Regions from separate parts of the Reticulibacter mediterranei genome, predicted to be linked through region 3. Evidence: riboswitches for the same ligand, from Rfam matches in the RefSeq annotation. Region 3 holds a riboswitch; each other region holds the start of a gene.
What was found. Region 3 has a riboswitch for ZMP and ZTP ahead of K3T83_RS31225 (glycine hydroxymethyltransferase). Riboswitches for the same ligand answer to the same signal wherever they lie in the genome.
Positions count from the first base shown of each region.

Region 1: linked by a shared signal. The riboswitch ahead of metE (5-methyltetrahydropteroyltriglutamate--homocysteine S-methyltransferase) and the one ahead of K3T83_RS31225 (glycine hydroxymethyltransferase) in region 3 are both predicted to bind ZMP and ZTP.
Region 2: linked by a shared signal. The riboswitch ahead of K3T83_RS21635 (pyridoxal-phosphate-dependent aminotransferase family protein) and the one ahead of K3T83_RS31225 (glycine hydroxymethyltransferase) in region 3 are both predicted to bind ZMP and ZTP.

Region 1 is NZ_BNJK01000004.1:98,564-108,223, forward strand. Features, by position in the region: gene K3T83_RS54980 (protein kinase domain-containing protein) at 532-2,481, shown strand; gene K3T83_RS54985 (VC0807 family protein) at 2,557-3,219, opposite strand; gene K3T83_RS54990 (DMT family transporter) at 3,479-4,318, opposite strand; gene K3T83_RS58515 (aldo/keto reductase) at 4,378-4,710, opposite strand; gene K3T83_RS54995 (aminoglycoside adenylyltransferase domain-containing protein) at 4,849-5,640, shown strand; ZMP/ZTP riboswitch at 5,685-5,776, shown strand; gene metE (5-methyltetrahydropteroyltriglutamate--homocysteine S-methyltransferase) at 5,873-8,179, shown strand; gene K3T83_RS55005 (hypothetical protein) at 8,336-8,683, opposite strand; gene K3T83_RS55010 (M20/M25/M40 family metallo-hydrolase) at 8,878-9,660, shown strand, end outside.
Region 2 is NZ_BNJK01000001.1:5,005,448-5,015,107, forward strand. Features, by position in the region: gene K3T83_RS21595 (hypothetical protein) at 364-540, shown strand; gene K3T83_RS21600 (MFS transporter) at 555-2,057, shown strand; gene K3T83_RS21605 (EthD family reductase) at 2,086-2,400, shown strand; gene K3T83_RS21610 (hypothetical protein) at 2,533-2,844, shown strand; gene K3T83_RS56320 (hypothetical protein) at 2,774-3,163, shown strand; partial or broken gene K3T83_RS56325 (AMP-binding protein) at 3,067-3,846, opposite strand; gene K3T83_RS21625 (hypothetical protein) at 3,997-4,770, shown strand; gene K3T83_RS21630 (hypothetical protein) at 5,035-5,274, shown strand; ZMP/ZTP riboswitch at 5,416-5,513, shown strand; gene K3T83_RS21635 (pyridoxal-phosphate-dependent aminotransferase family protein) at 5,566-6,738, shown strand; gene K3T83_RS21640 (16S rRNA (uracil(1498)-N(3))-methyltransferase) at 6,788-7,528, opposite strand; gene prmA (50S ribosomal protein L11 methyltransferase) at 7,535-8,458, opposite strand; gene K3T83_RS21650 (GNAT family N-acetyltransferase) at 8,764-9,660, opposite strand, start outside.
Region 3 is NZ_BNJK01000001.1:7,212,407-7,222,066, reverse strand. Features, by position in the region: gene K3T83_RS31240 (HesA/MoeB/ThiF family protein) at 164-817, opposite strand; gene K3T83_RS31235 (hypothetical protein) at 987-1,616, shown strand; gene K3T83_RS31230 (hypothetical protein) at 1,546-2,535, opposite strand; ZMP/ZTP riboswitch at 2,687-2,777, shown strand; gene K3T83_RS31225 (glycine hydroxymethyltransferase) at 2,831-4,363, shown strand; gene K3T83_RS31220 (vWA domain-containing protein) at 4,408-5,874, opposite strand; gene K3T83_RS31215 (vWA domain-containing protein) at 5,893-6,666, opposite strand; gene K3T83_RS31210 (hypothetical protein) at 6,663-8,105, opposite strand; gene K3T83_RS31205 (hypothetical protein) at 8,916-9,134, opposite strand; gene K3T83_RS31200 (MFS transporter) at 9,350-9,660, shown strand, end outside.

The DNA of each region.
Region 1 (9,660 bases), on a different contig from region 3:
ATACAACTCCTTAACGTGATGTACTAATATAAACAGTATTGATAGAAACGGAGATACGAATATTTGAGGTGCTAACAATATATAATGATTATTTTTCGTAGTTGTGCGATTTATCACGCGCATTTCACCTATGGAGCTTCTCTCGCGCGATTTATCGCACAACTACGAAAAATCGTTAGTGGATTATTTTTCAATCCTCATTGTATAGAGCGAAGTGATAGTCTTACCTGCGTAGTAGCATGAATTCTTCGCGTCCTCTTCGTCCTCTTTATCCTCTTTCCCTTGTGCTACGGATGAAGAGCACTTACGGATACTCAACAATAGTTGACGGATGAAAACCTGATGTGTAAGGAAGACAAAGGGTGATACAAAAAAGCAGGTAATCCCCCACAAGTCCTGGTATCGATAGGTTATAGTTGACTATCTATTAATACTGTGTATACACTCTCATTCGAGGGGAATGCGGCTCAACCAAAACCTATTTCGCCATTTTAAAATATGGTAATCCATCTCCGTATTATGAGGGTTTGTATGAATTCAACATCACTGTCAGTAGAACAGCTTGTCGGCAACTCATTGGGATCTTATCGGGTTGAGCAACTGCTGGGACATGGCAATGTAAACGCCGTCTATCTGGCTCGCCACGTGGTACAACAACAGCCAGTTATGCTAACGGCCTTTTTGTTACCGCCAGAATATTCACCGCAATTGCGCGAAAAATTTAAAGAACGCTTTACACATGTAGCTGCTGACTTGAAGAAATTGCAGCATCCGCGCGTTCTACCAACATATGATTTCGGTGAGCAGTTTGGCTTTCCCTACCTTGTTGCGCCTCTAATTACAAGCGGTTCACTTGCCAAAGTACTCAAGTTGCAGCCCCATCTCTCACCATCGCAGGCACTCGATATTCTGCGTCCCGTCGCTGAAGGGTTTGATTATGCTCATGGGCAGGGCGTCGTACATGGAACATTGAAAAGCACAAATGTTTTGTTGGATCAGGATGGGAAGATCCAGATTGCTGGCTTCGGATTGGCAAACATCCTTGAACTACGCGGCCTTGAGCAGGTGCAACATCCCTACGCCCATCTTTTTAGTATTGCCCGAACGTTTCTCGGCTCTCCTGAATATATTGCGCCAGAAGTGGTACAGGGCGCGCCTTTCGATGCCCTTGCAGATGTGTACGCGCTGGGGGCTATGTTGTTTGAGTTGTTGAGCGGCAAGCCACCGTTCTCCGGTGCCGATCCGATGACAACGGCTCTGCGGCACGTGCAACAGCCAGCGCCTTCGTTACTCACTTTTTGTCCTGAGCTGTCTCCAGCGTTGGATCTGATTGTGCAGAAGGCGCTGGAGCCTGATCGGGCGCAACGTTATCAGAGCGCAGGTAGTCTGGTAACAGCTATGGAGCGTGTGCTGCAAGTCATCGATTCTGTGCAATTGCCTGCCGTGACGCCGTTGCCGCGAACGGTCAACCAGAAATCGCCGAACGCGCCTCCGACGTTATCACCTGCCAACAACTGGCTTAATGAGGATGTGCTCCAGGCCGAGCAAACTGATAGGGACAGACAGGCCGGGCAGATGCCCACGACGCCTCAGTTTTCGTTCCCATCTCAAAAGACACCCGGCGGCGCTCAGGCGTTGCTGGATTCGCCAGAGGATTTGAATGTCGATCCCTTTGTCTGGTGGTCTACAACTTCGTTAGGTGCTGTGCAAAATCCTGCTGCCTCTTCTTTGCACAAGACGATGGCCGCACCTCTTGCGCAGGCCAGCAACCAGCCATCGTTGGGCAATGATGCGCCTACGGAGATGATGACGCGAGCTGCATCACTTCCTCCCTTGAACACGAAGAAGCAGAGTCAGGTAGATAAGGGGCGGCGTCGGACCGTTGCGCTGCTGGCCGGTGGAGGTGTTGCTATGGTCGCTGCGCTTGGCTTTGGAGGTATTACGTTAGCGCAACGGCTACGTAATGGGCAACCACAGGCCCAGACGGGTGCGCAGCAGGCTAAAGCGACCACACCAGCCAGCCCGACGACGAAAGCTGGTTCGACGCCAACGGCCAAGCCAGCTCCTACGGAGCCACCGACACCAACGGCTAAACCAGCTCCGACGCAGCCGCCAACGCCCACTGCACAGCCGACGCAGCCGCCAACGCCAACACCAATGCCCGGTCATACTGGAACGGTGGTTGGCTCAACGAATCAGGGAAATAATTCATCCAAGACGTTCTCCAATCCGGCGGACGGCAATAATAGCCTGCTCATACGTTTGCCCAATGGCAATTTTGTGGCGTTCGAGTCATCTTGTCCCCATGAGGGCGTCACCTGCTATTACGATGGGGGCAAGCAAAAGATTGTTTGTCCTCGCCACACCGCCTACTTTGACCCGTTTAACAATGCCGCCGTCTTGCAGGGGCCACCCGATCGGCCTCTGAAGGCGGTTGCGGTAAAAGTTAATGCCGATGGCACCGTTACCACTGGCGGTTAAACGCCGTTGTCTGAGAAAAAACATGAGCCGTAGAGGAGGTAATCGCCTCCTCTACGGCTCGCTTTGGCTTGCTGCTCAGGCAGCTTGCTGCACTCTCGCCCGTACCCGGCGGATGTAGCCAAACATCCAGAAGAAGGTGCCCCCGATTGCGATGGTGAGCAGGATCGGGCCAAGTACCAGTACCACCGGCGGGGGCAGCAGCAGCGCAATAACCACGCGCAGGACAAATTCCCCAAACAGGGCACAACCCCAGACGGCTGTAATCAGGCGATGCGCGGTACGGCCATGTGGCTTTTGCCAACCCGCATCATATTGCGCGATCCTGGCTGGGTTGCCACCGGTCATCATCTGCCTGCCAACATAAAACATCAAGGGTTTCGGGAAGAAGAGCAACGAGATGAAGCAGAGCAGACCATAAGCGCCAGTAATCATCGATTCGCGGATCAGGATAAGCTGTGTGCTTCCTCCTAGCAGCGTGAGAGCGGTGCTGATAATGGCACCAACGAGAAAGAGCAGGCCGAAAAAGTCGAGTCGACGATGGCGTATGATCTCAACAATATTATTGACCACCGGGAAGATACAGGCCACGCTAAGCGCTACAACTTCGGAGGCATGCAGGTAACTTTTAGCGAGGTAGTAGAGCGAAAGCGGTATACCAATATTGAACAATAAACTTATCAATAAACCTTTATATAAACCTTTGGGCTGGCCTTCTTGCGCTGTATTAAGATCAAACATGACTGATTTCCTTCCTCAAAAAATTTATCCAATGCCGTGCCTGATTAGCGTCAACAGAACAGTGTGCTTATATATCATCCATGTATATATAAGCCATATATATCAATGACATATATATAACAGATGGCCTGGAAAAAGTCAAGCCTCGACATGGGAACTTTTCAGTGGTGGAAGAAATGATATCAGAAGAGGTAGCGTTGGGAGAAGGCAACGGCACCAACTGTGGGAGATGGGCGTTTGCCTTCTTTTGCACTCACTGCTACATGCTAACAAGCAGGACGCCAGCTAGAATGACGCCCACACCGGCCCACTGACCCGAAGAGAGCCGTTCGCGTAAAAACAGCCAGGCGAGGAGGACGGTAACGGCGCTGTAGAGCGAGGTCAGTGCTGTTGTGACGGTTGTATATGTCTGTCCGATGCCCAGATTGAATGCGAGCAACGCTCCTGAATCCAGCACGGTTGCGATCAGCAGCAACGGGCTGGCCTTCCAGAGCAGCTTTAGCTCGAAGGGACCGCGCACGGTCAGCATAAGCAGCGCGCAGAGCAGTTGCACCAACCGGGTGATCCACACCGGCCAGAATGCTCCCAACGTAGGAGTAACACTGTTGAGCATCCAGAAGTAGAAGCCAAAGCAAAGGCTGGCCCCTAGCGCTTCTGGAACCCCGGCAAGCGCTGTAGCATTCGAGGTGTTACGAGTGCGGGAAACGACGATCACCCCCACAACCAGCAATGCGGTTCCCGCAAGAGGGAGGATGGGTGGGCGTTCTCCACTGGAAAAGGCCAGAATAGCCGTCACGACCGCAAAACCGGATGCAATAGGCGAAACAAGCGAGAGTGTACCAATCGTAAAGGCGCGATACAGCAACACTGTTCCTATAAAGTTGATGATGCTGATGCCTACCGCTATGCCCCAGGCCGATGGATCTAGAGGTGGTGCATGTTGTTGTGTAACGAGCAGTACGGCTCCTACGACGAAGACGCCTAACAATTGAATTGCCGCAAGCGAACGCAGCACACCGATGCGTCTGGTTGCGTGTGTGGCAACGAAATCTGCAAGGCCAAAACAGATGGCCGCCAGCAGCCCAAAAAGAATGCCCATCTAATGTTTCTCGTTATCCTTGAGGTGTAGTGATAAATGTCGATACTAAATCTGTTACTCTATACACCAGTCAACAACCTGTTCAGAGAACTAGGGTTCACAGGATTGTAGCGCTTCTTGACGCTTGCAATGCGTACGCCAGACCGCTGTGCTTCTGTGAGCAAATCTAGTGTAACATTACTGAGATCAATATGGCGAATTTTGCCTGCTTCCTTCAGGGCTTTCCAATTCTCCCATCTAGCGGGAGTGCAGAGGGCGGCAGCCCTTTGCCGGGGTGCGGGGTGTCCCCGCAAAAAACCTTTTTTCTTCTCTTTTGCGCGCCGCCGCAGGCGGCGCGCGAAGGAGGGAAGGAAACTGGGGACACCCCAGACCCCGGCAGGGAGACCCTGCACCCCTTTGAGCGGAGAACTGGAAAGCCCTGCTGCTTCCTTTCTGGTTGTTGCAAAGCGTATAGTTGTATGCGCAAAAAAATATGGTACATTTTACGAAGCAGGCAACATAGTTTATGTATCGGGAAAGAGATGTATTTGATGGAAAGCACTATTCCCGCCTCGCTCCAACCATGCATTGATGCGTATCTTCACGCCCTTGTGTCCTGGCATGCTCGCTTTGTCGGCATTTATCTTCATGGTTCTATTGCTCTCGGAGCTTTTGAGGAGGGCGAGAGCGATATCGATGTGCTGGCGTTGATACAGGGCGAGTGGAGCAGCGAAGAAATGAAGCAGTTCGCTGCCGTTCATGCGCAGCTTGTACAGCAGCAACCGCTCTGTAAGCTGATGGACGTGACCTATATTCCTCTCCAGCAACAGTCACCCTCTGCTATCTTTCGTGATGGCACGTTTACCACTCCTGCACATCTTGATGCAACGATGGCATGGATTACAAAGCATCAGGGCATCCGTCTGCTGGGGCCGGAACCCGCCACGCTTCCGCTTACCGTGACATGGGATGATGTGCTGGAGGCGATGCGCTTCAATCTCGATGTCTATTGGGCTGGCAAGGCCCGGCGAGCATATCTATTCTGGTTTGATTATTGGGTCATGACCTCCGTTGCCACCCTCTGTCGCATCCTCAGCGCGATTGAGGAGGGGGAGATTATCGCGAAATCGGTGGCCCTGCAACGCTGGCGCGAGCGTTTTCCGCAGCGTTGGCAACTCTTGCTTGATGAGGCGTGGCGCATTCGTCACCATCCAGATCAGCCATCGCTTTATCACAATCGCATACAGCGAAAAAGAGAGACGCTGGCATTTCTCGCCTATGCACGCGCACGAGGCGGCGAGGCTTTGCAGGCTGCATCGAGGATGCATCGGGAAAAGACTTGACTTTATAAAAGCATTTCCTATACTTAGAAGTAGCAAAAGGAAATATGCTTTCAGGCAACTGGCGAACGATGTGGAGTACCACAGGGAAGCCTGAAAGAGAGGCGGAAGCAAGCAGCCGCTCGCCTGGGCTGGGACACCATGATCTATGCTGGTGTCCTTTTTTGTTGTTAGTTTGCTGGCTCTCGTCGCCCACCGCATACTGGCTGGTGGGTGCGTTGAAAGGAACTGATGTATGGTACACGCTACGAATCTCGGTTATCCTCGCATTGGTGCCAGGCGCGAACTCAAGAAAGTCCTCGAACAATTCTGGTCGGGCAAACTCAGTGAGGCTGAGATGCTTACTCAGGCTGCCAGTCTGCGCCAACAACACTGGCAATTGCAGCAGCGTGCGGGCCTGACCCATATTCCATCTAACGACTTTTCTCTCTACGATCACGTCCTTGATGCCGTCGCAATGGTCGGAGCGGTCCCCAAACGCTATCAATGGGATGGCTCAGTGGTTGATCTCCGCACGTATTTCGCGATGGCTCGTGGTATGCAGAACGATCAGGATCAGGCGAGCGCGATTCCCGCGATGGAGATGACCAAGTGGTTCGATACCAACTATCACTATATCGTCCCCGAGTTTGAGCTGGAGCAGCGCTTTCAGCTTGCCTCGACCAAACCGATTGACGAGTTTCTGGAGGCAAAAGCGTTGGGCATCCACACGCGCCCCGTCCTGCTTGGTCCGATCTCGTTTTTGTTGCTTGGTAAGACGCACCACAGCGGCGTTGATCCGCTCACCCTGCTTGACCAGCTCCTGCCCGTCTACGAAGAGGTGTTGCGGAAACTGGCACAGGCTGGTGCTGATTGGGTACAGATCGACGAGCCATGTCTTGTGCTCGATCTAACAGAGGCAGCTCAGGAGGCGTATCGCAGCACTTATACGCGATTGGTCGCCGCATCATCGCTGCGTATCCTGCTTGCCACCTACTTTGGTGACCTGCGCGACAACCTGCCCCTGGCTGTACAGCTTCCTATAGCCGCGCTACACCTCGATCTTGTGCGCGCCCCTGAGCAGTTGGAACAGGTATTGAGTCTTGTCCCTGCCTCGCTTGCGCTCTCGCTGGGCGTCGTCGATGGCCGCAACGTCTGGCGCACCGAGTTTGACCGCGCCCTTGCTTTGATCGAACGTGGTGTGCAGGCGCTTGGATCGGAGCGCGTCCTGATTGGCCCCTCCTGTTCGTTACTGCTTGTGCCGATTGATGTGCAGCAGGAGACGCACCTTGATGAAGATATGCGCTCGTGGCTGGCCTTTGCCAATCAAAAAGTCGAGGAGATCAGCCTGCTTGCTCGCGCCGTCAATGAAGGTCGCGCCGCAATTGATACCGAGCTTCAGGAGAATCGCCGTACGTTTACCAATCGACGTAGTTCGCCGCGCATCCATAATCCCCAGGTGGCCGAGCGTGTTCAGGCCATTAGCGAGCAGATGGCCCAGCGTCCCCATGAGCATGACATTCGCAAGCAGCGGCAACAGGAGCAGTTGCACCTTCCCATCTTGCCGACGACGACGCTTGGCTCGTATCCCCAGACGGCTGAAGTTCGTGCTGCCAGGGCAGCTCATAAAAGCGGCAAGATGGATGATGCGAGCTACGAGGCGTATTTGCGTCAGGCTATCGAGCAGGTGATTCGCTTTCAGGAAGAGGCTGGACTGGATGTACTGGTACACGGCGAGTTCGAGCGCAGCGACATGGTTGAGTTTTTCAGCGAACAATTGACAGGCATGCTCTTTACGCAGTATGGATGGGTGCAGAGCTACGGCTCGCGTTGTGTGCGTCCACCCATCATTTATGGCGATGTCGCGCGCCCTCAACCCATGACGGTCTATTGGACACAGTTTGCGCAATCGCTCACGTCAAGACCCGTCAAAGGCATGCTTACCGGGCCTGTTACGATCATGCAGTGGTCATTCGTGCGCGACGACCAACCGCGCTCTGAGACCTGCAAACAGATCGCGCTGGCGATCCGCGATGAGGTGCTGGACCTGGAAGCAGCTGGAATTCATATCATCCAGATCGACGAGCCTGCGCTGCGTGAGGGACTACCCTTGCGCCATGCCGACTGGCGAACCTATCTTACCTGGGCGGTGTTCTGCTTCCGACTGGCAGCTGGCGGCGTGCGCGATGAGACGCAGATTCACACCCATCTCTGCTATTCTGAGTTCAACGATATTATCGAGGATATTGGGCGTATGGACGCTGATGTGATCTCGATAGAGGCGGCGCGTTCACAGTTTGAGCTGCTAGACGCACTTGAGACCTATCGTTATCCCAACGATATTGGCCCTGGCATCTACGACATCCACTCGCCACGCGTCCCAACAACGGCAGAGTTTGTTGATGAGTTGCGCCATGTCCTGCACGTCATTGCCCCTGAACAGATGTGGGTCAATCCCGACTGCGGACTGAAAACACGGCATTGGGAAGAGGTGCGACCTGCCCTCACCCATCTGGTTGAGGCGGCCCATCAGTTGCGAGCATCGTTGGTCTCAGCTCAATAAACAGCGGTCCCCCGAGTGAGAGCCAATCTTAGCTCTCACTCGGGGGACCGCACATCCATGCTATTCTCCTCTGTTTGAGACGATCAGACTATTATTCAGGATAATGCAGCATAGATTGTCTCAGCATTCAAGGATATACTCTGCATATCGAGAAGATCACTTGATCCCGCAAGAGTCGCACCAAAGGTATCTGATAATGAGGCTGCGACTCAGCATAAACGAGAGCGTATAGAATGCGGCAGCCTCTATCGATTCTAGCTCAGCCTGGATCAGGGCGCTGCCGTCACGCTCCTCCTGTAAGACAATATGTTCGCCACGCAGATTGTAGCGTGCCTGCGGCGTGATATGCAGGAGGAGCGTGATGGATTGCTTGTGGACATCAAGGAAGCGGCGCTCCTCTTCCCAATAGCTTTGTAGATCAAAGTTTGGTTGTGCGCTGATATGTTCTTTGTGTCCTGATATGCCCCCTCTATACCAACAAATTGTCATCAAAAGTGTTATCATTTGTCTGCATCTTTGAAAGAATATATAGATAAATTATCGAATAAAAAGAGTATTTTTATCTGGCCTTTTTCGGCTTCCTCGCAGAGAGCACGAGGAAGATATCGCTCTCAGTGCTTCCCTGCTCAAGAAACCAGTGGATCATTCGTTGCGTGCAATGGACGAATGATATTAGACTGGAAACTGAGGAGGAACGCATGACCACTACAATGACTTCACAAGAGATCAAACAGACTATCACGAATAGTATGGAACAGGCTCTCAAAGATTTGGCCACCCTCGTTCAGTGTCAATCGGTCGCATCTGGGACATCCTCGGAGGAAAAAGCTGGGATGGTTGCCGCAAGAGTTGCAACGAAGACGGTCCTGGAACGAGCGGGGTTTACAACGAGAGAGATTGTATTGCCCAGCGGCAACAATGCCATCTTTGGAGAAATCCCAGCATCATCCCATGATAAGCCGGTCGTCCTACTTTACGCTCATTACGACGTGCAGCCAGGATGGGGAGAAGGATCGTTTATGCTCACTCTGAAAGATGGTCGATATTATGGCAGAGGAGCTTCGGATGATAAATCAGGCATCCTGATTCACGCTCTGGCCGTCAGTGCATTGAAAGACTCGCTTGGAATCGGCGTTAAGGTAGTTGTAGAGGGAGAAGAGGAGACCGGTATTGGCAGTTTGGAGGCCTATGTTGCTAACGATAAAACAGGCATGTTCCAGTCTGATGCTATTATCGTCGCAGATACGGGGAACTGGAAAGTGGGAGAGCCGACGCTCACCACAGCCTTACGTGGAATTGTCGTTGTTACTGTGAAGATGAGTACGTTGCAGAGGCGGGTACATAGCGGTCTGTTCGGAGGGCCGGCTCCTGATGCGCTGATGGCCCTGATTCGGACCCTGGCAACGTTACAAGATGAGCAGGGCAATGTCACTATTGATGAACTGACCTCTGATCCGTGGCATGGGAGTAATCCATTGACC
Region 2 (9,660 bases), 2.2 Mb from region 3:
CCCTCTTCGCTCGCCCACGATCATCGGAGCGTCCCCAGTCGGATAGATACTTATAAAACTGTCGTGAAGAGCAAAACGGTGCGGTCTGAGGGGGTGTTTTCTGCTCAGCATGCGCGTCCTTGCACTGGCTCATCAATGCAACCAGGCCGGAGGTCGCGATACTCTTGCGCCAAACACGCTCATTTTACCACACGGCGCAGGTTCTTTGCCACTCGTCCAAGCGTTCCAAAACCGTGTGTATCACCTGTTATAGCAAGCTGAAAATACCTCCTATCAGACCGCACCGTTTTGCTCTTCACGACAGTTTCATGAGTATCTATTGGCAAACAGGCACGATCCTACCAGAAAAAGGAGATAGTATTCATGGCTCAGATCAATCAAATCGCAGAGGGGATCCCATCTTTCTCCCCAACTGTCGGCATCAGCTTCAATCAGTTTCTTCTTGATGATGAGCATCCGACACTCATTCATACCGGGACGTATCCTCTGTATGAAGGGGTGCGTCAGACCGTGTCCGATATCCTTGAGTTCAAACGATAGAAAGGTGAAAAGTCATGCACGTTCCTGAGAAACCAGTTCCCTCACGGCGCTGGTGGTCATTACTCGTCATTCTCGCCGGCACCTTTATGGGGACGCTGGACATGTTTGTGGTGAATGTCGGCATCCTCTCGATTCAGCAGAGTTTGCACAGTACCTTCGCGCAAGTTGAGCTGGTCATTGCCGGTTATACTCTCTGCTATGCGGTGCTGCTCATCACAGGAGGGCGGCTGGGCGACCTGTACGGACGCAAACGACTCTTTCAATTGGGCATACTCAGTTTTACGCTGACTTCTCTGCTCTGTGGTTTGGCCCCCAACGCCACTATGCTGATTGTCTTCCGGCTTGTGCAAGGGTGTTCTGCTGCGTTGATGATCCCCCAGGTTATCGCGCTTATTCAGGTCACGTTTGCCGGTACACAACGCGCCATCGCGCTCGGGTGTTACGGGGCGACTCTCGGCCTGGCGTCAATCACCGGGCAAATCGTCGGAGGCCTCCTCATTGGCAGTAATGTTTTCGATTTCGGCTGGCGTAGCATCTTTTTCATCAACGTTCCTGTTGGCGTTCTGACTTTGCTAGCGTCTATTCCTCTGGTTCGCGAGTTCTCCCGGCGAAGTAGCCGTCATCTGGACCTGCTAGGGGTGGGAATCTTGACGATAGGACTCTTTTTGCTCGCCTATCCGCTGATCGAAGGACATGATCTTGGTTGGCCTCTGTGGACCTTCCTCTCTCTGCTCTTCTCAGTGCCAGTGTTAGCACTCTTTGTGTTCTATGAGTACAGTCTGACCCGTCGAGGAGGCTCGCCACTCGTCCCACTTGCTCTGTTCCGACAGCGCAACTTTGTTTTAGGCATGCTCACGGCCCTGGTCTTTTATAGTGCCAATGGCGCTCTGTTCTTTACACTCGCACTCTATCTGCAATTTGGGCTTGGCTTCTCACCCCTGGTTGCTGGGCTGACGTACCTGCCCATGGGCCTGGGTTTCTTCTTCACTTCACTGCTGGTCCCACGGGTTGTGTCCCTCATAGGAGGCAAGTGGGTGCTGCGTAGCGGGGCGATGGTGATGGGCATAGGCGAGCTTTGGATCATCACGGCTGTGTTGCAAGCTGGAATGCGAATATCGCAAAACCAGTTGCTCCTGCCTCTGCTGGTCTTCGGTCTGGGTGGAGGTATGATCGGCGCTCCTCTGATGAATGTCGTGTTGAGTGATATCCCATCTCAGGATGCTGGTGCAGCTTCGGGCTTATTGACGACCGCAGTCCAGCTTTCTAGCGCCATAGGAGTCGCGGTGATAGGAGTCATCTTCTTTGGCGTGTTGGGACCCACCACCCCTGGACAGATTGCTAGCCTGTCCGCTCTGCCCTATGGACAAGCCTTTGTCGCATCCGTATCGGCTCTTGTAGCGCTGGCAATCGCGACGTTGCTGTCTGTCTCGCTGCTGCGATCTCCCAAAAAAGGGCAGGGTGATACAGCCCGAGAGCAGGTGAGTGTTCCCTCCCTTCAGAAAGTGGCACCACGATAATGTGGAGAATACTCCCAAGGAGGACTGTATGGTCAAATTTCTTGTGCTCTGGAATACTCCAGAAGATCCCGTGGCCTTTGAGCGCCACTATCGCGACGTGCAGATCCCATTGATCAAACAATTACCCGGTCTGCGCCGTTACACGATTGGCCGTCACGCGACTGCTGTTCGTGGAGAAGAACCTTATTATTGGATAGCTGAGTTAGAGTGGGACAGCATGGATGAGCTCCAGAAGGCGTTCCAATCGCCTCAAGGTCAGGCCACCGCGCAAGATGCCGCCAATTTAGGCATAGCTAGCAGCACCGGATTCCGGGGCATGGTGTACGAGGTGGAAGAAGTCTAGGAGTGCGCCCGACGACACACGACCTCTTTTGCGTCTTCCTTCTCTTTTTGGTAAAGCGGGCGAGAGCACATCTTCTCGCCCGCTTTTTAGTAACAAGAGCATTCCAGCAAGCTTTCAGAAAGCAAGTAGCATGTGCGTCCTCCAGCCTGGCATCCTCCAGTTGAACTCTCATCCCTTGAGCAAACCTTTATCACACGCATCAAACGGGCGAAATTGTTTGTCTTTCTCCGTCATCACCGCCATGAGTTATTTGATGACGCTTTTCAAGAAGAACTGGCGGCGCTCTATGCCCCGAATCTCCGCTGGCACCCTCCCACTTCGCCAGGGCAATTAGCCCTGGCGACCATTGTGCAAGACTACACAGGAGTCTCTGATGATGAGGTCAGGGACCGCAACGCTGCTGGATCGGTGCTGGCAATTGGTACTGGATTGTCTGGATACTGAGCAGGCACCTTTCAGTAAAGGAACGTTCGTCGCCTTTCGCAAACGCCTCATTGATGCTCAGATGGACCGGCGGTTGATCGAACGAACCATTGAACTCGCCAGCCACACCCAGGATTTTGGATCACGGGCCTTTCGTATTACGTTTCCAGGTCTTCTCACTCATGGGCTTCCGCCTCTCGGTTCTGTTGACGCTGCTCCCACTCTTCATCAGCGTATTCGCGCTCAGCGAGCATCTTCTTCGTGCCGTTTTCTTCCTGCAACACCTCCTGTCTCCTTTCCCCTGTTGCTGGCGTGTGTGTGGAGCACCATCTTGGGATAGCCAACTGTCCCGGAGGTGAAGTAGACGAGGCAGGGATCGTCACTGCGCGTTTGTGGGCCAGTAAATGATGAGGAGGCGCTATCGACGATCTAATGGTAACTGGTCCAGCCTTCTCGTCGAGCAAGATCGGCGTCTGGTTCAATCATCACGGTATGGCGCAATGTGGGGCAGTTTGTGCGGATCTGGTCGAGCTTGGCCGCACCTTCGCTATCGGTGATGAAGCCTTTTGCCTCAGCAACGTGGATGCGATGCTCGATATCCTGCGGCGTGAGCAGCGTGGTGCAGGGGATGAAGATGGCCCCCAGCTTCATCAGCGCAAGCACGCTTTCCCACCATTCGGGGATGCGAGGCAACATGATTAAGATGGCGTCGCCCTTCTGGATGCCCAGGTGCGCAAAGGCATTTGCCGCCTTGTTGGAGCGCTCTGCAAATGTTGTAAAGGAGATATGTCGCTCGCTGCCATCTGGTCCAGCCCACATCATTGCCAGCCTGTTGGGGTCTTGTGCCCACTTGCCAATCACATCAGTTGCGAAATTGAAATACTCGGGCACTTCTAGATGAAACGAGCGTCGTTCTGCTTCATAATCGAGCATGTTTGGTGTATTTGAAGTGGTCATTGCCTGGCTCCTTTGCGATAAGCTGCTACATAAACAACGCTGTTCGGGTCTTATCTCTGGTATCATATCACGCTTGCTACAATTATGTGCTGCTGGATGTGCTGCAAATTGCCCCTGATGTATCGACCAGCCAGTGCCGATAGTTTATAGAGAGCATGTTCCTTTTCACCGATAGAAACATGCAACACAGAAGGATTGAAGGATTGTGAGAGGGATATGAAAAGAAGCTCTCAACGAAACTGGCTTTGGGGAGTCGTTATCATTGTGCTCCTGAGTCTGGTAGCACTGGGTATGTTCGGGGAGAGAGGGATAACTTTCGCCCATGATAGTTTCGCCAGCAGCCATGCCGTTCCAAATAGCAGAACCGTTACGCTCTGGATTCAAGCGACGGATTCTTGTGCGCAAGCACTTTCTGGGGGAAACTTCATTGTTCAGGGGCCAGGGACAAATATCACAACAGGACTGACAGGTGGAGCCAGCCCTAAAACATTGCCAGCCTATAAAACAATGCCTCGTGCTCAAAGACATTGTCCCGTCAATCAGGGAACATGTGTCAAATTTTCGGCGGGCTGTGTCTCTCTGGCCGTTCCTGTCCCCGCTACTGGCACAGCACAATATACAGTCACTACCAATAGACTGCCGCCTGGACATGGTACAAATGTGAGCTATGCCCCCTGTGAGGGAGGCCCGGCGTGCCATATGGATGAGCAGAAGCAGCCCATCAAAGAGGTCGCATTTGTGACGGTTGCTGCGAATGGATCGGTTCAAGCATGGACGCGCAACACGGAACCCGATGGCTATGTAGACAGGTGGCCTGCGAGCGATTTTTTTTCCGCGACCCCGCGTAACCCAATCATGTTTCACTATTTTGGCGTTGCAGCGAGCGCGCATGGTCCATTTACCTGCGATGGCGACGGCGATGCCGACGACTTCATGACAGGAACCAGTAAATGGGCTCACTGCGATAATGACGGCGACAAAAAACACTAAATCGTGATGATTGGCGAAAAGATTTTAATAAGTTCTTTCTGCACTGTTTATTTGAGCAGGAAGAACTTATTATTTTATGCTACCTGAGACTGTTTGTATTTATCTATGCACGGGTGAGTAAGAGTGCCAGTGGAAAACAACGACATGCCTTGACACGTGGCGGATGAGATTCGTATCATTATGTGTATATGTGTAGAGGCAGAAGACGGAGCGTAATCTCTTGTAGAGCGTTGTTGTTTCAAAGATGAAAGGTCTCTCTGTACAATGAATAATATCTTTCGGCTGCTGGCCGACGAAGAGAAGTTTACCGACGAATTGTTCGCATTCGTGACCGACCACAATGCTGATAGCCGCAACGAGCGGGCCATCGTTAGCGTCTTGCATGAAGTTGCGCCGCAGATCGTCGATGTTGCCGAGTGTATGATTATCGACGGCGTGGACGAGCGGCACTATGTTGCGGATTATGTTCGCGCTATCCTGGGCGGTCAGGGCTTTTACGATTGATTGTCCCTGATTCTCTTGCGTGTAACGACAATCTTTCCTGATTATTGTAACAAAAAAGGGATCAAGATGTGTTTTGAGCAATAGCCATGAGGGATTGTCGCTACGCGGACTTTTTGGTATACTTGAAACGAGAAGGAAGAAAGTTCTTCAGGTAACTGGCGAAAGACGTGGATAAACCACGAGGGAGCCTGAAGAGCAAGTAAACGTTAACCTATCAGTCGTTCGCCTGGGCTGTGGCACCATTGGTGCCTTTTTTTATTGTCAAAAGAGCAGAAAGGCTGAGCAAATTTTATGCTGAATGAAAAAATTGCGTTACATACTCCTGGTCCGACGCCCATTCCTCCCCAGGTAAGTGCTGCCATGACGCAGCCGATGATCAATCATCGTGGCGAAGGCTTCTCTCGTCTGTATCGCGATATCACCGCGAAGTTGCAGACGGTTTTTCAAACGAAAGAACAGGTCTATGTGCTGGCTGGCTCGGGAAGTGCTGGTTGGGAGACGGCGATGGTCAATTTCGTGCCTGCCGGTGCAAAGGTTCTCAATATAGTGATTGGCGATTTTGGCGAGCGCTGGGTCAAGGCGAATCGCGCTCTGGGTTATCAGGTGGAGCGCCTGGACTATGCGATTGGCACCGCATCTCGCCCGGAAGATGTTGATACGTTCCTGAGCAAGCAGGAGGGGGCAATTCAAGCCGTCTGTTTGCAGCACAATGAGACCAGCACTGGCGTCTCCAATCCCGTCCACGAGATCGCGCAAGTCGTCGCCAAACATGGAGCGCTGGTTCTTGTGGATGCCGTTTCGAGCCTGGGAGCGCTGCCTCTGCCGATGGACGAGTGGGGACTGGATGTTGTTTTCACAGGTTCGCAGAAGGCATTGATGTGTCCTCCGGGGCTGATGATGATTGCTGCCAGCCAGAAAGCCTGGGCGCGGGCCGAGAAAGCCAATGCGCCGCGCTTCTTCTTTGACCTGAAAGGGCATCGCGATGGCTTTGCGAAGGGTCAGACACCACAAACGCCAGCTATCTCACTGCTCTACGGTTTGCAGGCCGCGTTGCAGATGGTGCTGGAAGAGGGGATCGAGCAGGGGCAGGAGCGGCATCGCTTGATGGGCGAGATGGCTCGTGCAGGAGCACAGGCGACTGGATTAGAGCTGCTGTGTCAGGATGAGGGCTTTGCCTCGAACACCGTAACGGCAGTCAAAATTCCCCAGGGCGTGGAGGCCTCAACATTCCGCAAAGCAGCACAGAAGAGCTTCGGCGTGGTGCTAGCCGGTGGGCAGGGCAAGATCATGAAGGATATGATCTTCCGCATCGGGCATATGGGCTATGTGACGCCAAACGACGTCCTGGTCGCGCTAGCAGCTGTGGAGAACAGCCTCGCTCTGCTGGGTTATCCCGTACAGGTGGGTAACGCAGTTGCCGCAGCCCAGCGAGTATGGCTGCTCCAGGTCAGCGCCAATAAATAGTTGTTTGTTTCAATCTCTCAGCGTTACAGGAGGCGAGCGCAGGTCTCTTTCAGGCTTCTAGCTCGTACATGACATTGGCGATGGCGGCGATGGCGGCGGTTTCGGCTCGCAGAATGCGCGGTCCCAGGCTCACGCTCTGGACACCGTGCCGTTTTGCCAGCGCGACCTCTTCCGCCATCAAGCCGCCTTCCGGTCCGATAAATAGCACAATAGTTTGCGGCTTCGGAGACTGCTCTTGCAAGGTTGTACGCAAATTGACGCCATGCTCTTCTTCCCAGGGCATCAGTGCCAGCGCATCAGATGGAATATCGTTTAGCGTGTGCATCAGCGGACGAATAGGTGATAAGGTTGGGACACGTGAGCGCCCACACTGCTCGGTGGCCTCTTGCAGAATGCGTTGCCAGCGCTGCAATTTTGATGGTCCAGCATCTTCCAGCCCCGCCATTGAGCGACGACAGAGCGTAGGCACAAAAGCTGTAACGCCCAGCTCTGTTCCCTTCTCCAAAATCAACTCAAAGCGTGCCGATTTCAATAGCCCCTGACACAGAATGATCTGAACCGCCGATTCGCGCTGACCTGCTCTCCTCTCTTGAATGGTCACTTCAACGCCCGCTCGACTGCTTTTCATAACAGAACAGATGATCTCGTCCCCGCTATTGTCGAGCAAGATCAGAGCCTCGCCAATTGCCAGGCGCAGCACATCGCGCACCTGATGAGCCAGCTTATCAGGCAGGGTGAGCGTTTCGCTCGGTTGTAGGGAATGCGATGGTGGTATGAAAAAGCGATGCATCGTCTCTTACGACCGCCGTTTCCGCAAGACCAGCACCATCCAGTCTTCGATCATGCGCTGTTCGACCAGTTCCAATCCCGCCTCTAACAGTGGAGCTTCGGCATCCTGACGGCGTGCTTCGATGATGCCACTGGCGATCAGCAGGCCATCGGGTGCCAGCACTTGCGCGAGTTGAGGGGCGATAGAGCCGATGATATGGGCGATGATATTGGCAAGAACCAGGTCGTACTGACCGGCCATGCGCTGTGCTGTCTCTTCGTCAAGCGTTCCCAGCACAACCTCGATGCGCTCGCTCTGCCCATTGAGAGCCGCGTTTTCCGTCGCACTCTCGACCGCCACGCTGCTATTATCGATGGCATAGACATGCTCTGCCCCCAACTTGGCGGCAGCAAGCGCCAGGATGCCTGAACCGGTGCCTACATCCAGCACATGCATGCCGGGGCGTGTGTGCTGTTCGACTTGTTCCAGACAGAGGCGCGTGGTGGGGTGCAGACCGGTACCAAAGGCCATGCCAGGATCAAGCGTGATGACGACCTCTTCATCTTTGGGCGTATACTCGCGCCACGATGGACGGATGATGATGCGCTTGCCGATCTGGGTGACGTGGAAGTGCTCTTTCCAGGCGTTGGCCCAATCTTCCTCGTTGACCGATTTTGTTTCCAGATTGCCGACAAAGTGAGCGCCGATGCTGGCAAAGTGCCATAGCCCTTCGCTGATCCGCTGACGGGCTTCTTCTTCGGTGCCATCCATCGGCACATAGGCGTGGACCGTGACAGGCTCGCCCTCGCGCACACGATAGGCCTGTCCATCCTCGATCAATTCGATAGGTTCTTCAATGACCACCCCTTCGCTGCTGTAGCGGCTCATCAGTTCGCTAACCGATTCCACCGCATCGGGATGGACCTTTACCGTTAGTTCTAACCAGTGCATTCTCTACGATTCCAATCTATATGAATGATAGATGCATCTGGCAATTGAAGGGAAAATTTGAGGATACAGAGGATCTTGGGTCACACGTAGCGACAAGGGGTGTTTGGGGGTCTTGGTGGGGGCCTTGCGCTTGTCGCCCTCCCCAGGCTGTTTCACCTCTCGTGCTTGTCCAACGACAAGCGCAAGGCCCCCGCATCCTCTCCTCGCCGCCCCTTGTCGCTACGTGTGGTGGGAACCTTCCTCCTCTCCCCTCCTTCTTTCCCAGATGCACCAATGATGAGATTTCACAAAATAACCCGATGTCTTTATGCAAGGGCAATACTGCAATAATCATAGGTTGTTTTGATGTCAAAGCCGCACGAGCGATACAGCTGAAAGGCGCGCTCGTTGGTGACATCTACATCGAGCATAATTGTTTTCTGACTCTGCTCTGCTCGAACCGCGTAAATTGCTTCTTCAAGTATCTGGCGACCGTAGCCGCGACCCTGATAATCGGGGATGACGGCAAAACTGTAGATGCCGATCTCATCATGCATCTCGTTCAGCCTCAGCATGCCAACAGGTTCGTGACAACCAACCTCGTTGTCGCCAAAGATCGCGATATAATAGTGATTCACCGGATCTTGTATTCGTTGTTGGATGACTGGCTCTTCAACCTCTACCAGCGTGCCTTCGGTGGCGGACATAATAGTTGCCAGTGCTGCGATGTCATCGCTGTCGGCTGGACGAAAGGCAAGGCGATCATCGAACCGGTTGCGCGGCTGAAAATTGGTAAGGATCATCTCATGTTCGGAGAAGGCATGGTGAGCACCGACCGACTCAACAAAGGCTTTGCCAGAGGAGGAACGCTGCTCGCAAATCAGCAACAACTCGTGAACGCCATGCCCAGTATATTCTTCCCGGGCTGTCTGCAATAACGTGCGTGCGATGCCCTGACGCCTCTGTGCCGGATGCACCATGCCAGTTAGTTCGCGCTCATCGTTGCCGAAGCCATAGGCCATGAGATATCCGACCAGCTCATCATTTTGGTAATAGAGAAAATCGCTAACCTCAGCGCCAGAGCGGTTTGCAAGCAGATTCCAGTCGAGCCGCATATATAACTCGTCATGACGGTTACAAAGTTCAGTAAGTTGTTGAATGGCGACCAATTCTTCGGTCGTCAGTGTCCGCTTTTTCACCAGATTGTGTTGTCGGGCTTCAGT
Region 3 (9,660 bases):
ACTGCAACAGAGCGGGACAAGCTCAGTTTCTTTACCTCCTCCAGATGAGCAAGGAATGACATTACCAAAAAAGCACCGCTGCAAACGACGGCCTATGCGTTACCAGTGCCTCATCCACTCGTCATCATAATCGGCAACAACATTAAGGGGATGAGATCAGAGATTACAAATGAGTAATCGTCAGATCGCGCCAAGTGAACTCAAAATTTGTCCTTTGACCACTGCGAAAGAAATCGATGATCGTGCGTGCTGCCAGCGACGCCATCATCAGCGCAAATGGGCGCGTCAAAGGGTAATCGCAGGGGTCGCCAGGAACTTCCTGTGGCACCTGATACTGCGGCTCCCATAGCCCGTTGCCATAGAGTCCATTGGCGCTAAACCCGATATGCAAACAGGGAATACGTTGCGTACGAGTTGTCTCACTGATCGCTGCTCGTCCCGCCCGATTGTCAAAGGCATCGACAACTAGATCGCTCTTTTGCAACAACGCCTGTGCGTTTGCCACTGTTAGCTCCACCACCACCGGCTCTATTTTTGTCTGCACCGCTCGATAGAACGTATTCGCCAGCGCGCGAGCCTTTGGTGCTCCAACCTCCGCGCGACTATATGGCTGAGTCGAAAGATTGCGCATCTCCACCCGATCTTTATCGATCAGCTTGATGCGCATAAACCCCATACGAGCCAGCGTTTCGGTCAGATTTCCTCCTAATGCGCCCGCTCCACAAATCGTGATCTGCTTCTCCACAAATGGGGCCAGCGATATATGCCGCTCCTCATGAAAAAAGGGGCTATTGGGATTCAAATTGGGTTGTGTCATATGCTTTTCTCACTGCTTTCTTCAAATGGCATGCTTAACGAATTATGAGCCATCTTTCCGCTTTTGGGATTCGTCGGTGTATTACATAAGTAGAGCAATCTCTCTGCTCAGAAACAGATATGCAACGCTTTTCTTTTATCATGAATGAGAAAGGGATAGCTAGCCCGTTATGAAAACAAAAACAAAACAGCTCACGCAACAGGTACGTGATGCACTGCTTGCCTGCTCGAATAAAGTCTTGCTAGAAACCATCATAGAGTGGCTCGACCGCGCCGACGAATACTTTCAGTACGCCGATTGGAGCAACCATTTTCGCTACACATTGGGCTATCAGGTCGCATCAGATACCACAGAGGCTGTCTATGCCTCATTTGAGGAACTCGAAGCCGCCGAGCCTAACTTCATGGGCATTACCTGGATTGTTCCCGATGCAGAGACGCTTCGGAACATCCTCACTTCCTTCTCGATAGAAGATTTCTATCATAACGTGATTCCATTAGCTGGATACGCACTCCACGATAGCGCATACGAACAGAAATGGGGCCACACCCCCTCCAGCTTTAGCGATGGTTACGATTTTATGCGCTCGCTAGCAGTTCATCTACACGAAAAAACTTATCGCAAACCAGAACGTGGACAGATCGTATTTTTGCCGGATGTCGCCCGCAAACGCAAGAGCACGGGTACGTCCACGCCCGTTTTCGCACGCGGCACACCATCTGAGGCTGTTATTCCCAGGGAACATCCGTCATCACATTCACCAGACTGGTCAGATCAAAATCTTGATCTCGATCGCTGAGACAGATCCCGCTGGACACAACATTCAGGCGTGGATCGATGGTCGAGCGATAGCGTCTGGTCTGGCCCTGCTCGCTCCACTCAACAACAAGATGCCCAGGAGAACCATCGGTATTTGTGATCTCGCTGTAGCTATGCAGAACCGCATCAGCCTTCGCCAGAGCATGTCGCAAACGCTGTTCCAGCTGGCTATTCAACGCCTGCCGCCGCAACCACTCTCGCTGCTGTTGATGGCTCTGCTGCTGCTGCGCAGCCCGCTGTTGGCGTTCTATCGTAGAACCTTCACCTGCCAGAGTTGTCTCGATATGATGCAGTTGCCAGAACAGCAGAGCAAGGCGTTCAGAACCTGCCAATCCAGGGAGGAAACGTTCAAGTTTATCGATATTAGCAGCGGTATCACGGAGCCACTCGGCATGCGTGGGATCGGCCAGCACATCAGGACCATCAAACCAGAGATTGTGGCCCTCCACACGCACGATCACGCGCTCAAACTGTTCCGCTCCATTGGTTGGATCGCACAAAAAGACGGGCAATGGCTCAGCCCGAAAGCCGAAACGCTGGCGGGCATCGCTATCATTGAATGGCACAGCCCACCACATGCCCGGCTGCTTTGGATTGGTATCAGGCCAGAGCAGAACAACCCGCAGCGCGGGGAACAGTTCCAGATAGCCGCCACGCTCCCAGGGCAGCGCCTCCTCAAGCACCTCCGCCTCTCGCTCGTTGATCGGACGGAAACGGCCCCAGCCGACAAACTCGCGCGTGGGATAGAATTCATGCACCATGCCACCAAGCCGGGTCCGAATACGGCCACCAGGAAGCAGGGGAGCAACTATTTCTCGCTGCAACAGCGTCCTACTCTGGTTATTCAAACGAGCAATCAGCGCCCGTGCATCAACCTTTGGCTTCTGCTCTCTCGTCATCGCACTCTGCTCTCCTCGTTTCTATCCTTAGAATTAACATATACTTTACTCCTGGCCAACATAAAAAATGGCTTGTCTATGATGGTTGCTGGCTAAAGCACTTGATCAGTGGCCAAAATAGTGTATACTCATTTATAACACAACTTCATAGATAGCTCCGGGTAACTGGCGAGACGGTGGAAGCAACCACAGGGGAGCCTGGAGCGAGATTCACAAAGCAGTCGTTCGCCTGGGCTGGAATAGTCATCGGTCTGTATCACATTCTGTTGCTATTCGAGAAAAGGAGCGAACGGTTATGCCAACAACCACACAGGAACAATCCCTGCTTATCCGCTATCTCAATACCCTGAACGGTATCTCTCCCAGTTCGGCTGCTGCCGCTTTCTATGCTTCACTAGATCAGATCAATACGGTCTCACCGTCCATCAGCACAGCTATCATCAAGGAACTACGGGACCAGCGCAGCAACCTGAAGCTGATCGCCAGCGAGAACTATAGCTCTCTGGCAACTCAACTGGCAGGGGCGAACCTGCTTACTGACAAATACGCCGAAGGCTATGCTCACCATCGTTTCTACGCCGGGTGCGACAACGTCGATGCCATCGAAGAAGAGGCGGGACAGCTTGCGTGCAAGCTCTTTGGCGCTGAGCATGCCTATGTCCAGCCACATTCGGGTGCCGATGCCAACCTGGTTGCTTTCCTGGCGGTCCTTTCCGCAAAGGTGCAACGCCCGCTCTTAACCGAACTGGGGCTAGAAGATCCCTCGAAGGTTTCGCGCGAAGATTGGGCAAAGGTACGGGCGGCGGTTCACAATCAGCGCTTGCTCTCCCTTGATTACTATTCGGGAGGCCATCTCACGCACGGCTATAGACACAACATCTCAAGCCACCTGTTCGATGTGTATACCTACAGCGTTGAGCCTGATACCTACCGCATCGACCTGGACAATCTGCGTCGCCAGCTGCATGAGATCCGCCCCTTGATCCTACTGGCTGGCTATAGCGCGTATCCTCGCAAGCTGAACTTTGCGAAAATGCGCGAAATGGCCGATGAGGTTGGGGCAGTCCTAATGGTCGATATGGCACACTTTGCCGGTCTGGTCGCAGGCAAAGTCTTCACGGGCGACTACGATCCGGTTCCACACGCCCATATCGTCACATCAACGACCCATAAAACCCTGCGCGGGCCTCGTGGTGGACTGGTTCTGTGCAAAGAGGAACTGGCCGAGTGGGTGGACAAAGGGTGCCCAGCGATGCTGGGTGGACCGCTGCCCCACATTCTGGCGGCAAAAGCGGTTGCCTTCCGCGAAGCGCTGACCCCCGAATTCGAGACCTACGCACACAAGATCGTTGAAAATGCCCAGGCGCTCGCTCAGGCATGTCTCGACGAATCGCTCCAGGTCTTGACGAACGGCACAGATAACCATCTACTCCTGCTCGATGTGGCAAAAACCTATGGCTTGACCGGGCGGCAAGCGGAATCAGCACTGCGCGCCTGCTCAATTACGCTCAATCGCAACTCGCTCCCCTTCGACGCCAACGGTCCCTGGTACACGAGCGGATTGCGCCTGGGAACACCTGCCACTACGACGCTTGGCATGGGCACGGAAGAAATGAAAGAGATCGCAAGCATCATCAAGCTGGTCCTCTCTCACACCACCCCGACAAGCACGGCAGGCAAACAGAGCCGCGCCAAATATAACTTGAGCGCCAACGTCATTGCAGAGGCCCAGCAACGCATCAGTGCTCTGCTCAGCCACTATATCCTTTACCCTGAACTGGACCTGGAACTGCTGCTCTCCTCTGTACAAGAGACCGCGCAGCGCTAATATACGTGAAGATCTCCTGTAGGGATAGCTACAGGAGATCTCCTCTATTCAACTGACATGATCCGTTGTGGACGCTCGGGTAGCGGGTACTGCATGATCAGATCCACCATCTCGGCCCGACTCGGCATGGCCATGAGCGGAAGAATATTGACCACACTGTACTGGTCGCCGCGAAACTGATAGCGCATCACCTCAATACCCTGCTTCTGCAACCCGGCCATAAAGCTCGGATTAGAGCCGTCAACCTGCACAATAATCACGCTCGGGGCGACGTGCATCTCTTTCACATACTCTGCATAGGCGTTGTGGAAGAGCGGCGGCGTATTCTCACCCTCATCGGTGACGATGACGATCTGCTCAGCGACAAATTTATCTTTGAGCATTTTCGCCAACGCCGCGCCAATCGAGGTGCTGCCATCGGCTTTGATCAGCTTGAATGCCTTTTCCCAGTCGCTCAACGCTGGACGATCTTTGCCCTTGACGCTTGCTTTCACCTCGAACGCCGCCGAATCAAAGGCATAGACACGAAATTCTGCGTTAATCACGGCACCCACCAGAGCAGCAAGCTGCTTTGCTACCTCGACAGCCTTCGTCATCGAGCTACTCTTGTCCACAAAGAGCGCGGTTGGCCGCTTGATTTCGACTCGGGATGCGACGCGCTGATCGGTTACATCGGTCAACAACTGCTCAGTCTCCTCATCGAGTTGAGCAGCTTCGATGGCTTTCTTGGCCTTCAACGTGGACACGCGCTTGTCGCTGGCAGAAGCAGTGATCTTTTGATCGATCAGCGCCTTCACCTCTTTGTCGTCCAGCGCGCCCCGACGCTTGAGCATTGCCATGTTATTGATGACTTCCTGCGGAGACATCGCGTTAATCAGAGCCACCAGCAGTGCTGGCGTCACATGCTTGATTGCACCTACCGCAGTGGTGTAGGGAATCTTCTGCTCTAGAATGAGGAGCGCCTGCTCCTCGGCGGTCTCTGCCTTCGCCAACTGCTTGAGGGCGGCCAACGGACTATCCGCCGGTGGCTGCTCATCAAAGAGAATCGCCTGAGCGCGCGGACCCGGCTTAATGCGCAGGCTGGCGTAGAGATGCTTGAGATCGTTGCGTGCGCGCAATGCGGCCCCGTCAAACTGCCGAATATTCTGTTCACGCGTCTTGAGATAACGCGTGATAGCGCTCCTCAACGAACGCGGCGTCTTGCCAATCACCTGCTTGCTATGATCCAGGACGCGAGCAACCTCATATGGTGCGAGCTGCTGAAGCAACATCCAGGCTGCACCACGCAACTCCTCGTGGTCGCTGGTGGCGAGATGGGCCACAAAGAGCAATTTGTGGTCCCTCACCTCTCCCTTCTCAAAGTACCAGGGAGCAAGATGGCCGTAGAAAAGCGGATCTCGCTCCAAAGCACCGGTATGCAACGGTGCCAGCTCTTCCAGCTTGCGATGCGGCGTGGTCAGGAAGGAGTTGAGGATCTGCACGCGCACATCCTGTTCGTCATTTTGAGTCATCCTGTACTTCTCCTTCTCTCATATTATTTGCAACAATCCTCTTGCTCCGAGTCGGCTGATGGCAACCGCGACTGCTGGGCGACTGCTTGCTAACTGCTCCGCGAGGACATCCAGCGAGTGCTGCGTTTGCCAGAGAGCAAGCAAGCGCCGATCAAAATCTATCTGACTAAATTCTTTTACCAGGATCGCCTGAAGACGCGCGATGGCATCTTCGTTGCGTGCTGTGGCGAAAAACTCGCCTCCGGTTGCCTGGCTGATCCGCGTAAACGAGTCATTCGCCTCTTGCCTCATGCCAAGCGCATAGATCGTAATGCTTGCTTCCTCTGCGGCGGCAGTGACGCTCTCAATAGTCTCCCCACAAGGACACCCTTTCGCGAAACTATCGCCTTTGGTCCCCACACCATGCGGTGGCGCATCTCCCACCAGCACCAGAAGACGCCGCGCATGCTCTCGCCACTCTAATTCGCGGCATGCCCCCAGGATGCCATCAAACACCGCTTCTGGCAGATCTCCACCGCCACCGAGCCCCAACTCATTGATCATACGTTGCGCATCCTTCATTTTGCCGGTAAAGGGATGCACATTGTAAACAAAGGAGCGCTCCTGGGGCGGATGATCGCGATATTCCACAACTCCAAGCCGCATATCTATAGCAACCTGGGCCGTTTGAGTCAAGCGGGTCAGCATCGCGACCATCTGATCTTTCGCCGTCTCGATTAATCCGCTCATACTGCCTGTCGTATCCACCACAAACGCCAGGTCGAGCGCGTTGATTGCCTCTAGCTCTTTCATACGTGTGCTACCTGCCTTTCGGGGAGTGGATACTCCAGAATTTCGTCAATCAGTTCGGCTCGCGATGGACGACTGAGCAAGGGAATGAGGTTGCTCAGCGCGTAGTAATCGCCCTGAAAATGGAAGACATTCACGACAACGCCCAGCGCTTTGCCGGCCACCTCTATCTTCTCGCTGGTCTGCCCCACCTTCACCAGAATGATCTCCGGCTTCACAAACATCTGCTCAACATACGCCGTGTACGCATCTCTGAACAATGGCGCATGGTTCTCGTTAGCATCGGTGACAATGATAATCTGCTCAACGCGTTGCTTCTCCTGCATCATCGCCTGTAAAGCGACCCCACAGGATGTTGCGCCTCGCGCGTACACGCTCAACATTGCCTGCTCCCAATCGGCCAGTGTCTTGCCCTGTGCCTGAACAGCATATGCCTGAGTATCAAACGCATAGGTGAGCAAATCGCGCTCGCAAATGAGCGAGAGCATCGCTCCAATCTGACGTCCCAGATCGATAGCCTCATGCATAGACGAAGATTTATCGATCAATAGGGCGGTCGGTCGTGTGATCCTTCCTTGCTTCTTCACCTGCGCCTCGGTCACGGCTTCAAGCTGCCGGGCAATCTCGCCGGAGAGTTCCGCTGCTTCCGCAGCAACTCTGGCTTTGAAGGCTGAAACGCGTTTGTCGCTCTGCGCCTCCTGCAATTTGCGCTCGACCAGCGCCTTCATTTCCCGATCATCCATGACGCCACGCCGCTTGAGTGCCGCCATGTTGTTAATGACCTCCTGGGGCGTCATGGCATTGATCAGCGTCGTCAACAGTGCAGGCGTGATCTCTTTCAGCGCTCCAACCGCTGTTGTATATGGGATTTTATGCTTCAGGATGATCTGTGCCTGTTCTTCTGCATCCTTTGCCTTCGCCAGTTGCTTGAGGGCGGCCAATGGACTATCCGCTGGTGGCTGCTCATCAAAGAGAATCGCCTGAGCGCGTGGACCCGGCTTGATGCGCAGGCTGGCGTAGAGATGCTTAAGATCATCACGCGCACGCAACGCGGCCCCGTCAAACTGCCGAATATTCTGTTCACGCGTCTTGAGATAGTGCGCGATGGCACTTTTGAGCGAGCGCGGCGCTTTCCCAATCACCTGCTTGCTATGGTCGAGGACGCGTGCAACCTCGTAAGGTGCCAGGTTTTGCAGCAGCATCCAGGCCGCACCGCGAAACTCTGGATAGGCGCTGGTCATCAGGTGCGCAATAAACAACACTTTATGGTCGCGCACGCTGCCTTTCTCAAAGTACCAACCAGCCAGGTGGCCATAAAAAAGCGGATCACGCTCCAATGCGCTGTTATGCAGAGGGGCAAGCTCCTCGAAGCGGCGATGAGGGGTGGTCAAAAAAGAATCGAGGATCTGAACACGTACATCCTGCTCGTGGCTCTGAGTCATGATTTCTACCTCTTTCTTTTCGTTAGAGTACATTACCAATACCATGTCCCCCACCTTCTGGCAATGTACGAGTTCACAGATGAGGTCATTTTAGGGCAAAATAATGCCCTGTACGAGTTCAAGGAGCCGTTTACTCCCGCACGAGACGCGGGAGGTTGGGATCGAACCAACTGCTTTCGCTTTGGAGACGAAATCAATCCAAGTTTGTAGGCTCTTCAAGTTAGAGTACAGGGCAAATATACTTGCTTGGGTATCAAAAATCAAAGCCGGGACGCGCGAGTTAAAAGAGCTGTAAAAACAAGTGCTCTACCATTGAGCTACAGCCCCATGAATGGAGCTGGTGAGATTCGAACTCACAACCTCTGGATTAGTAGTCCAAAAAGTTTGTAAGCTCTCCAGGTTAGAGCGCGTCCCAGCATAATTGTTTTTTATGAAAACGTTTTATTCAGGGCTTGATCAAGGCGCACAAGTTCAATGAGCTGTAAAAACATAACTGGCGCTCTACCATTGAGCTAATCCCCGATTGTTAAGGATGGGAGAATTGAACTCCCAACATCCAGATCCCAAAAGTTTGTAAGCTCACTCGGTCAGGGTGCGCCCTGGCACTATGCTTTTTTACATATATAGAGATAAGAGAGCCTGAGACGCGCGAGTCGAAGGAGCGGAGAAAAACTAATCGCTTTTGACCACTAAGCTACTTCTCCAATAAGCGGAGAACGGAGAAGACGAGATTCGAACTCGCGTAACCTTTCGGTTAATTAGTATGTAAGCTCTTCCCGTGAGAGCGCGTCCCAGGTGGTTGCTCTTGTATTAGCCGTAGATGGCCTCTGGACGCACGATGATCGCGTTGCTGGTGCGAATAATGACGTGATCGTCCAGATGGCTAGCAGGGAGATCAAAGTGGCTGACAATTGCCTGCCTGATCTGGGAGTCGGTAGCCTGGGTAGCCAGATGCAGCATAGCAGCTGTCAACTCTTCGCTGCGTCCATCGAAGCGCACATGTATGGTCTGGTTTATCAGCTGTGTCATTGCTACACCTCCCAGCGTGTACGTTTGTAGAGTATATTTGATAGAGTATAGTTGCAAGGGTACACGTCTCTGCACTTACATTCCTATGTATCTTTGCTGTTTGTCAAGTTCCACTGTTGATAGTGTACTCGCATCTTTGCGCTTTGTCAAGTGTTTTTCGACAAATTTTTTATTGTATGCCAGAATCTGCTAGTTTGGGAAAGGAGATGAATAAGATGAGCAACATCACACAAACCCCCTGTGACAAAGGAGTGCTCAGCGTAACTCCACCTACGGCTTCCGGGCGACCTCCCTCCGGGATGTGGGTACTGGTCGCAACGATTCTTGGGTCGAGCATGGCGTTTATCGATGGCTCGGTCGTCAATGTTGCCTTACCTGTATTGCAGGTAGATTTGAACGCCACCGCCGCAGATGTGCAGTGGGTTGTGGAGGCATATCTGCTCCTGTTGGCATCGCTGGTACTACTTGGCGGCACACTCGGCGACCATTTTGGGCGGCGACGTATCTTTGCCATCGGTATTGCTCT